Regions from separate parts of the Intrasporangium sp. DVR genome, predicted to be linked through region 3. Evidence: riboswitches for the same ligand, from Rfam matches in the RefSeq annotation. Region 3 holds a riboswitch; each other region holds the start of a gene.
What was found. A riboswitch is a leader RNA that binds a small molecule or an ion and turns the genes downstream of it on or off. The one in region 3 is predicted to bind S-adenosylmethionine.
Positions count from the first base shown of each region.

Region 1 (3,440 bases), on a different contig from region 3:
GGGGCGAACGGCGTCCCCGTCGCGCGGGTCGTCCCCGTCCACGACCCATCCCGACTCGCCGTGGGTCCACGTCGCGGCCGGCCCGGCCTCGACGAGCTCGCGCAGGGCGCCGATGAGCCGGTCCACGCCCTCGCGAGTCGACCCGAGCCCGATGCTGGCCCGCACCGCGGTGGCGTGCTCGGCCGATCCAGAGAGCAGGTCGTCGACGAGCAGGTGCGCGCAGAACCGACCGTCCCGCACGCCGATGCCGTGCTCCACGGACAGGACCTGCGAGACCAGAGACGAGTCGAAGCCACGCACCGTGAACGCGACGACGCCGACCCGGTCATGTGCTTCGTCGAAGATGGACAGCTCCTCGACGCCGTCGATCGAACGCAGCCCGTCGCGGAGCCGAGCGAGCAGGCGCGTCTCGTGGCCCTCGATGGCGGCCCGGTTGCCGGCGATGGTGGCGCAGGCTGCCGCGAGCGCGATGGCACCGATGACGTTGGGGCTGCCGCCCTCGTGGCGGGCTGCGCCGGTCGCCCACGTCGTCCCGTCCTCGGCGACGGCGCGGGTCGCACCACCGCCGCGCAGGTAGGGCTCGCCGGCGTCGAGCCAGTCGGAGCGCCCGGCCAGGACGCCGGTGCCGAAGGGCGCATAGGTCTTGTGTCCGGAGAAGGCGATGTAGTCGACGTCGGACGCGGCGAGGTCGATCCGGCGGTGCGCCGAGAGCTGCGCGGCATCGACCGCGACGCGGGCCCCGTGCCGGTGGGCCAACCGGGTGAGCTCCTCGACCGGCCACACCTCGCCGGTGACGTTGGAGGCGGCGGTGATGACGACGAGGCGCGGTCCGTCGCCGTGCCCGGAGAGTGTCCCGGAGAGTTCCCCGGAGAGTGCCTCGGAGAGCGCGCTGTGCGCCTCCGCGATGCTGCGCGGGACGGGCAGACGCACCGTGCGGTTCTCTCCCCATGGCAGCAGGGTCGAGTGGTGCTCCGACGCGAAGACGAACACGGTGGCCGTCTCCGGCAGGGCAGCGGACAGCACGGCCCAGGAGTCCGTCGTCGTCCGGGTGAAGACGACGGCGTCACCCGGACGCGCGCCGACGAAGGCTGCAACCTCGGCGCGAGCCTGCTCGTACCAGGCGCTCGTCAGACGAGACGCGTAGCCGGCGCCGCGGTGCACCGAGGCGTAGGTCTCGAGGGCGCGGTCGACGGCCTCCTTGACCGCGACCAGGGCCGGGGTGGACGCAGCGTGGTCGAGGTTGGCGTAGGTCGTCGCCCCCGAGAGAGTGGGCACGACGAGGCCGGCGCCGACGACCGCCGGCAGCGCCACCGACGACGGGGCGGAGACGGCACGGGTGCGGGTGGCGAACGGGTGCGGTGCGCCGGCTCCGCACTCCGTGGCGCCGGCCGCCAGGGAACGGGCGTGGGCCGCGCTGGTACGGGGGAGGACTGACATGGGGGCTCCTCGGTCGGGGGACCCGCCGGGTGCAGGTCCGCGCTTGCCGCGCCTCGACACCACGAACGTGGCGAGGACGGCCTGGTCGTCACCCGGAGCACCCCGCCGCGGAGGAGGGTTGCTGGCCAGCGAGCCGGGGCTTGACGCTGGCGCTCATGACCTGACACGAAGATAGGGAGCCGCCCCCGCCGCTGTCCACCGGGCACGGGGCCCGTGTCGTCATCTGAGACGTATGCCGCTGGGCTCGCTCCTCGTCCCAGGCCGCTCGGCGGGTCGGATCGGAGCAAAAGGAGGGTGTTGCGCGTGTGACGCGTGAGTTCAGGGGGTCAGGTGTCGTACCGTGCGACCATGGCGACACGTCGGTCCAGCAGCGCGCGCCCTGCTTCGTCCTCCGGTTCGTCGGCCACGACGAGGGCGGCGTCGGGGACGAGCAGTGGTGCCGCGACCCGCGGCAAGGCCGCCGCACGCCCGGCCGCGAGCCGCGGTGGCGCCCGCGGGACCAAACGTCCCGCGACCCGGGGCAGGGCCAGGGGCGGCGGCCTGCCACTGCCGATCCGAGCCGTGCGCAACACCTGGATGGGGGTGTCGCACGTCGCCGGGGGAGCCGTCCGACGAGTCGGCGCCAGCGCCCGCGACCTCGAGCCCGAGCACCGCCGGGACGGTGTCGGCTTCACCCTCATCGCGCTCGCCATCATCGTCGCCGCGCGCGAGTGGTGGGGGGTCGACGGGGTCTTCGGCGACGGCGTCCACGCCGTCGTCGCGGGGACCTTCGGCCGCATCGCCTACGCCGTTCCGCTCGTCCTGCTCCTGCTTGGTCTGCGAGTCCTTCGAGCACCTGAGGACGAGGCAGCGACCAACCGCATCATCGTCGGCACCGTCACGCTGACCTTCGCCGCGTGCGGGCTGGCCCACGTCAGTGACGGCATCCCCAACCCCCCTGACGGCGCTGAAGGAATGCGCGCCGCCGGCGGCATCATCGGGTTCCTCGCCTCCAGCCCGCTGGACGCGGCCGTGTCCAGGTACGGCGCGATCGCCATCCTCATCCTGCTCGGCACCTTCGGCCTCCTGGTGATCACCGCAACGCCGGTCAACCACATCCCGCACCGTCTCCGCCAGCTGCGCGACCTCGTCCTGCACCGACCGCACGAGGCGGACGGCGGCGAGCCTGCCGAGGACGCCGAGGGAGGGCCCGCAAGGAGGAGCCGCCGCAAGGCCGTCGACCTCAGCGAGCGGGACGGCGACGAGGCCTTCCGGCAGGCCGCGGTCCGGGAGGCGGAGGACGAGCCGACCACGCGCCTGCGCCCCGGGGAGAAGCGGCCGACGCCGCCCGGTGTCCTGGCCCCACGTCCGGCCGGCACGTCCGCGAGCACCCAGGCCATCGACGCCACCGACCCACGGACCCACGGCGCCCCCGACACGGCCCGCGTCGGGCCCAAGCCGGAGCTGGTGCCGCCTCCCACCTCGCCCATCCCGTCCCGGGTCGAGCAGCTCTCGCTCGAGGGCAACGTCACCTACCGCCTCCCGGACCACGCGATCCTGGCTCACGGGGCCCCGCACAAGACCCGCAGCCACACCAACGACAAGGTCGTCGAGTCGCTGACCCACGTCTTCGACCAGTTCGACATCGACGCAGCGGTGACCGGCTTCACCCGCGGGCCCACCGTGACCCGCTACGAGGTCGAGCTCGGATCGGGCACCAAGGTGGAGCGCGTCACCGCCCTCTCCAAGAACATCGCCTACGCCGTCGCGTCGGCCGACGTCCGCATCCTCAGCCCCATCCCCGGCAAGAGCGCCATCGGCATCGAGATCCCCAACGCCGACCGGGAGAACGTCGCCCTCGGCGACGTGCTGCGGAGCCAGACGGCCCGGAGCAACGAGCACCCCATGGTCATGGGCGTCGGCAAGGACGTCGAGGGCGCCTACGTCATCGCCAACCTCGCCAAGATGCCCCACCTGCTCGTCGCCGGCGCGACCGGCTCCGGCAAGTCGAGCTTCGTCAACTC
Region 1 is NZ_BAABZW010000015.1:177,231-180,670, forward strand. It holds gene ABWV20_RS11880 (aminotransferase class V-fold PLP-dependent enzyme) at 1-1,437, opposite strand, end outside; SAM riboswitch class IV at 1,472-1,598, opposite strand; gene ABWV20_RS11885 (DNA translocase FtsK) at 1,786-3,440, shown strand, end outside.
Region 1: it holds a riboswitch for S-adenosylmethionine, as region 3 does, so the genes downstream of both, ABWV20_RS11880 (aminotransferase class V-fold PLP-dependent enzyme) here and metX (homoserine O-acetyltransferase MetX) in region 3, are expected to answer to the same signal.

Region 2 (3,440 bases), 260 kb from region 3:
CTCGGATCGCAGGGTCCGTGAGCATCCGCATCAGCTCGGCTGCACGCTTCTCGCGCGGCGCGCTGACGTGCGACGGCGTGTGCATGCACTCACCGATCTCGACTCGGAAGCCCTTGGCCTCCAGGAACTCTCGAGTCAGCTCGACCCGTGCCCACAGCCGGTCGGGGACACCGGCGCTCGGTGCGGTGACGCCGATCCGGTCACCCGGGCGCAGGGGAGCGGGATAGCGGACGGCGGTCGCAGGCTCGGCGGACATGCGAGCCAGCGTACGAGCAGGCGGAGGTGAGCGGCATACGGCATGGTCTTGGCCGCGCCGCCCACCTCGTCCGGCCGGTCAGCCCTTGGCCGCGGCGAAACCCTGCTCGAGGTCGGCGACGATGTCGTCGATGTGCTCGATGCCCACGGCGAGACGGACCAGCCCGGGGGTCACCCCGGCAGCGAGACGGTCCTCCTCAGGGCCCTGCGAGTGCGTCGTCGAGGCGGGGTGGATGACGAGGGAGCGGACGTCGCCGATGTTGGCCACGTGGCTGTGCAGCGTCAGGCCCTCGACGAACTTCTTCCCGGCCTCAAGGCCCCCACGGATCTCGAAGGACAGGACGGCCCCAGCGCCGCGCGGCGCGTACTTCCGGGCGGTCTCGTAGGACGGGCTGTCCGGCAGCGAGGCCCAGACGACGCTCTCGACCTGGTCGTGCGACTGGAGGAACGCCGCGACCTTGGCCGCGTTGTCGAGGTGGCGCTCGATCCGCAGTGACAGGGTCTCGAGGCCCTGCGCGATGAGGAACGCGTTGAACGGGGCGGCGGCGGGGCCGAGGTCGCGGAGCAGCTGGACGCGAGCCTTGAGGATGTAGGCCAGGTTGGCGCCGAGCGGGCTGCCGACACCGAGGTCCCGGGCGAACACGAGCCCGTGGTAGCTCTCCTCGGGCGTGTTGTAGTTGGGGAACTTCTCCGGGTCCTGGCCGTAGTCGAAGCGGCCCGCGTCGACGATGACCCCGGCGATGGACGTGCCGTGGCCGCCGAGGTACTTCGTCGCCGAGTGGACCACGACGTCCGCGCCCCACTCGATCGGGCGGATCACGTAGGGCGTCGCGATGGTGTTGTCCACCACGAGGGGGACCCCGTGCTCGTGGGCCAGCGCCGCGACGGCCTCGATGTCGAGCACCTCGGCCTTGGGGTTGGCGATCGTCTCCCCGAAGAGCAGCTTGGTGTTGGGCCGGATCGCAGCGCGCCAGGAGTCGATCGACGCCGGGTCGTCGACGAAGGTCACCTCGAGGCCCAGCTTGGGCAGGGTGAACTTGAGCAGATTCACTGTGCCGCCGTAGAGGCTCGGCGAGGCGACGATGTGGTCGCCCGCCTCGGCGATGTTGAGAATGGCGAGCGTCGTCGCCGACTGGCCGGACGCGACGAGCAGCGCCCCGACCCCGCCCTCGAGGGCGGCGATGCGCTGCTCGACGACGTCGGTGGTCGGGTTCATGATCCGGGTGTAGATGTTGCCGAACTCTTTGAGCCCGAACAGGTTCGCTGCATGGTCGGTGTCGTTGAAGACGTAGCTGGTCGTCTGGTAGATCGGCAGGGCCCGCGCGCCGGTGGCGCTGTCGGCGCTCTGGCCGGCGTGGATCTGCTTCGTCTCGAAGGACCAGTCGGGGGTGTCGCTCATCGGTGTTCCTCACACTCGCGCTTGCGCACCGGCGGTCGCCGGTGGCCAGGTCTTCACCCGGGGCACCCCGCCGCGTAGCGAGGGTTGCCGGTCAGCGAGCCGGGGCCGTGACGCTGACACTCATGACCTTCCGTGGATGGTATGCCGCTGGGCTCGTCCGCGCCCAGGCGTCCTCATCGTGGACGCTGAGTTCGCATGCTGGACACCGGGGCCGATGCCGCCCGGGCTGCGGTGGCCTGGATCACTTGGACGTCCTACTAATTGTGTCTCGCGAGTAGCATTGCTCCTCGTGACGAGCACTGATTTCGACCTGTTCCGGACCAGCGAGGACCACGAGGCGCTCCGTGAGGCGGTGCGCGCAGTGGCCGAGGACAAGATCGCTCCCTTCGCCGCGGCGGTCGACGAGGAGGCCCGCTACCCCCAGGAGGCGCATGACGCGCTGGTGGCGTCCGACTTCTTCGCCCCCCACGTCCCCGAGGAGTACGACGGCGTCGGAGCCGACGCGCTGGCGACCTGCATCGTGATCGAGGAGGTCTCGCGCGTCTGCGCCTCGTCGGCGCTCATCCCGGCGGTCAACAAGCTCGGCTCGCTGCCGCTGATCCTCGCCGCGAACGACGACGTCAAGCGCAAGTACCTGCCGCCGCTGGCGCACGGCGAGACGACCTTCTCCTACGGCCTGTCCGAGCGCGAGGCCGGCTCCGACACCGCGTCGATGAAGTGCCGGGCCCGGCGGGACGGGGACGACTGGGTCCTCAACGGACAGAAGTCGTGGATCACCAACGCCGGCGTGTCCGAGTACTACACCGTCCTCGCTGTGACCGACCCCGACGGGCCGCGAGGCAACAACGTGTCCGCCTTCGTCGTCGAGAAGTCGGATGCGGGCTTCACCTTCGGTGAGAAGGAGCGCAAGCTCGGCATCAAGGGCAGCCCGACTCGCGAGCTGCACTTCGACAACGTCCGCATCCCGGGCGACCGCCTGGTCGGCGAGGTCGGTGACGGCCTGAAGATCGCACTGCGCACCCTCGACCACACCCGGGTGACCATCGGGGCCCAGGCCATCGGCATCGCCCAGGGGGCGCTCGACCACGCGGTCGCCTACGTCAAGGAGCGCAAGCAGTTCGGCAAGCGGATCGCCGACTTCCAGGGCATCCAGTTCATGCTCGCCGACATGGCGATGGAGGTCGAGGCGGCCCGGCAGATGGTCTACGTGGCCGCAGCGAAGTCCGAGCGGGGCGACAAGGACCTCTCCTTCTTCGGCGCGGCGGCCAAGTGCTACGCGTCCGACGTTGCGATGAAGGTAACGACGGACGCGGTGCAGCTGCTGGGCGGAGCCGGCTACACGAAGGACTTCCCGCTCGAGAGGATGATGCGCGACGCGAAGATCACCCAGATCTACGAAGGGACCAACCAGATCCAGCGCATCGTCATGGCGCGCCAGCTCCTCAAGGGTTGAGAGGTAGTCTCCTCCCGACCTCAGTTCCCGAGCCCCGGAGCGGACGCACCCCGTGCATCACCCACCTCCCATCAGCGTCATCATGCCCCTGCTCAACGAGGAGAAGCATCTGGGTGAGGCCGTCCAGGCGATCCTCGAGCAGGGCTACCCGGGTGAGCTGGAGCTCGTGCTGGCGATCGGTCCGGGACACGACGACACCCTCGGGGTCGCGCGTGAGCTGGCGCAGCGGGATCCCCGGATCACGGTCGTCGAGAACCCCTCAGGACGCACGCCCGACGCGTTGAACCTCGCCGTCGAGGCGGCCGCGCACGACATCATCGTCCGGGTCGACGG
Region 2 is NZ_BAABZW010000019.1:328,924-332,363, reverse strand. It holds gene ABWV20_RS15535 (S66 family peptidase) at 1-256, opposite strand, end outside; gene ABWV20_RS15530 (bifunctional o-acetylhomoserine/o-acetylserine sulfhydrylase) at 335-1,654, opposite strand; SAM riboswitch class IV at 1,667-1,782, opposite strand; gene ABWV20_RS15525 (acyl-CoA dehydrogenase family protein) at 1,944-3,107, shown strand; partial or broken gene ABWV20_RS15520 (glycosyltransferase family 2 protein) at 3,157-3,440, shown strand, end outside.
Region 2: it holds a riboswitch for S-adenosylmethionine, as region 3 does, so the genes downstream of both, ABWV20_RS15530 (bifunctional o-acetylhomoserine/o-acetylserine sulfhydrylase) here and metX (homoserine O-acetyltransferase MetX) in region 3, are expected to answer to the same signal.

Region 3 (3,440 bases):
CTCGCCACGACGGCCTCGGTGATCCGCGCCTCGACGCGGCCGGGAGCCCCGAGCCTCACGGTGCGCGTCCAGGCCGTTCCCCGCCTCGTGCGAGCGACGCTGTCCGGCCAGTACGCCGGGACGACCCGCGGTCGGCTCGGCATGCTCGCCGCGGCCGTCGCCTACATCGTCTCGCCGGTGGACCTGGTCCCGGAAGCGGTGCTGCCGGTCGTCGGCGCCGCCGACGACGCCGTGGTCATCTCATGGGCGGTCAAGACACTCGTGGAGGAGACCGACCGGTTCCTCACGTGGGAGGCGGGGCAGGGTCGGCGCACGCCCCCGCGCGCCGAACGAGCCTCCGCAGGACGGGTCCGGCCGCTCGGGTCTCCGGCGAGCGACGGCGTCCACGAGGTGGCGGCCACCGGTGCAGGCCCACGGCTGACACACCACGCCCGCGAGGCCGCGACGACCTACGTCCTCGAGACGGTGCGCAAGCGTCTCGAGCGCTGAGCCGACCTGAGTCATCCACACCCCCCGGAGGGGACCGACGGTCATCCACAGGTCATCGGCATGGACGGGCCCGCCGACTGGTGCTGCGCCACTGTCGGAGCATGCAGAAGATCTCCGTCTCAGGACCCGCCGAGCTGGTCACCATCGTCCCCTTCCACCTCGGCTTCCAGCCCGAGCGCAGTGTCGTCATCATCTGCCTGCAGGAGAAGTCCGTCGGGCTCGTTGCGCGGATGGACGTCCTCGCCCATCCACAGGCAGCGCAGGCTGCCGCTGCGCTGATGGAGCCGATCGAGCGCGCCGGCGCCACCGCGGTGGCTCTCGTCGCGTACGAGGACGAGCCGGGCGAGGCGCGCCCCTTGGCCGATGCCCTCGGGGTGGCCCTGGGGCTCGCCGGGATCCCGGTGGTCGAGGACCTCGTCGTGCGGGGAGCGCGCTGGTACTGCCTTCGGTCGGATGGCTGCCCGGATGACGGCGGGCTCCTGCCCGCGCCGGCGGACGTGCCCGCGGTGGCAGGTTACGTCGCGCAAGGGCGATCGGTGCTCGGCAGCAGGCGGGCGGTCGCGTCCCTCGTCGAGCCGCTGCCGGAGGCTCACGACGACCACGTGGCCCAGGCCGTCGAGGAATGGCGGCACAGCTATCGCAGGGCCAGGCACTCCCGCTTCCTCAGCTGGATCGGCGGGCCCGCCGAGGGCGTGGACGAGTCCACCAGTTCCGGGGAAGGAGTCGCGGCGCCCGACCGCCGGCCCGCTGCCTCCCGCTGGGAGGAGCTCACCGACGAGTCTCTCGGCGCGTGGGGTGTGCTGCTTCGCGGCGAGGCGCCGGCCGCGGGCCTGGCCCGCCTCCTCCCGCCGCTCGTCGGGCCCCTCGAGGACCGCGACCTGCGAGACGCGCTCATCGGTTGGCTCTGTCCGGGCTGGCTCCCGACCGACGAGGTCGACGATCGCCTGCTGACGCGACTCCACGCCCTGGTCGGAGAGGTGGACCACGGCTTCGTACCCGAGGCTGACGACCTGGTGTGCGACCCCCGCCGGGTCGAGGATGCGCTTCTGGAGCTGTGCCGGGTGACTCCTGTGCGGTTCGCCGCACCGGTCCTCACCATCGCCGGCGCCTACGCCTGGTGCCGGGGTGACGGCACGCGCGCCGGACTGTGCGTCGACCGCGCCCTGCAGCTCGATCCGGAGTACCGGCTCGCCAGGCTGATCCGGGTGGGCCTCGATCACGGAGTCCGCATGCCCGCGGCCTGATGCCCGTCGCTCGATGCCCCCCTGTGCCCGCCCCCTGTGCCCGCCCCCTGTGCCCGCCCCCTGTGCCCGCCCCCTGTGCCGGCCCCCTGTGCCGGCCCCCTGTGCCGGCCCCCTGTGCCGGCCCCCTGTGCCGGCCCCCTGTGCCGGCCCCCTGTGCCGGCCCCCGTGCCGGCCCCCCGTGCCCGCCGCCCCCGGTGCCCGCCCCCGGCCCGGTGCGGGTGACCACCGGACCGTCGGCAGCCTCCGGTCGAAGCCAGGGACAGCGTGGGACGGGCCACCGGCCGCATTCCACACCGTGGACGACGGGGAGGAAACGGGGACGCCCGTGACGTAGAGTTGGGCCAGGTCATGAGTACCAGCGTCAAGCCCCGGCTCGCTGGTCGGCAACCCTCCGTCGCGGTGGGGTGCCCCGGGTGAGGACCAGGCCGCCCCGCGACCGGGGTCGGCAAGCGCGATTTCCGGGAGTCGACCTTGACGATGACAGACAACCATCAGACCTCGACGCGACGCCTGCGACTCCGACCTGACGCCGTGCGCAACGGGTTCGCGGCGGCGCCGACCAGTCCGCGGGTCAGCGGGGCGTGGCGTCTCGGCGACCCGGTCGGTGCCCGCCGGTTCGCGCAGATCGGAGAGTTCCGGCTCGAACGCGGAGGCATCCTTCCCGACGTCACCGTGGCCTACGAGACATGGGGCACGCTCAACGCCGCCGGCGACAACGTCGTGCTCATCGAGCACGCGCTGACCGGGGACAGCCACGTCGAGGGCGAGGCAGGTGCCGGCCATGCCTCTCCCGGGTGGTGGCCCGGACTCGTCGGCCGGGGCCGCCCGATCGACACCGACTCGTGGTTCGTCGTCGCAGCCAACGTCCTGGGGGGATGCCAGGGCACCACCGGACCGTCGAGCACCGCCCCCGACGGGCGCGAGTGGGGGAGCAGGTTCCCCTACGTCACGATTCGCGACCAGGTCGAGGTCGAGGCGCGCCTCCTCGAGCACCTCGGCGCGACCCGGCTCGCCGCCGTCGTCGGCGGGTCGATGGGCGGGATGCGCGCCCTCGAGTGGGCCGCCTCACACCCCGGACGCGTCGACCGCAGCATCGTGCTCGCGAGCACCGCCTACGCCACGGCTGACCAGATCGCCTGGTGTCAACCGCAGCTGCTGGCCATCCGCCAGGACCCTGACTTCGCCGGTGGCGACTACTACCGCGCCGGCCGCTCCCCGGAGGCAGGGCTGGGCCTTGCGCGTCGGATCGCGCACATCACCTACCGCACGGGTGCCGAGCTCGACGAGCGCTTCGGACGCACCGCACAGCTCGGGGAGGACCCGCTGCGCTCCGGTGAGCGGGGCCGGTTCGCGGTGGAGAGCTACCTCGACCACCACGCCGGAAAGCTGGCTCGGCGGTTCGACGCGAACTCCTACCTCGTGTTGACCGAGGCGATGAACTCCCACGACGTGGGTCGTGACCGGGGCGGCGTCGCGCAGGCCCTGTCACGCATCACCGCGGAGTGCACGATCGCGTCCGTCGACACCGACCGGCTGTATCCGCCCGAGCTGTCGGACGAGCTCCACCGCCTGCTGCCACGGTCGGTCCGCGCCCACATCAGCTCGCGGTTCGGCCACGACGGCTTCCTCATCGAGGATGAGCAGGTGGGGGTCATCATCCGCTCCGCCCTGGGCTGACGTCGACCTGCCCGGGTTCACTCGAGTGTG
Region 3 is NZ_BAABZW010000019.1:72,047-75,486, reverse strand. It holds gene ABWV20_RS14345 (YkvA family protein) at 1-489, shown strand, start outside; gene ABWV20_RS14340 (DUF4192 domain-containing protein) at 591-1,733, shown strand; SAM riboswitch class IV at 2,078-2,191, shown strand; gene metX (homoserine O-acetyltransferase MetX) at 2,211-3,410, shown strand.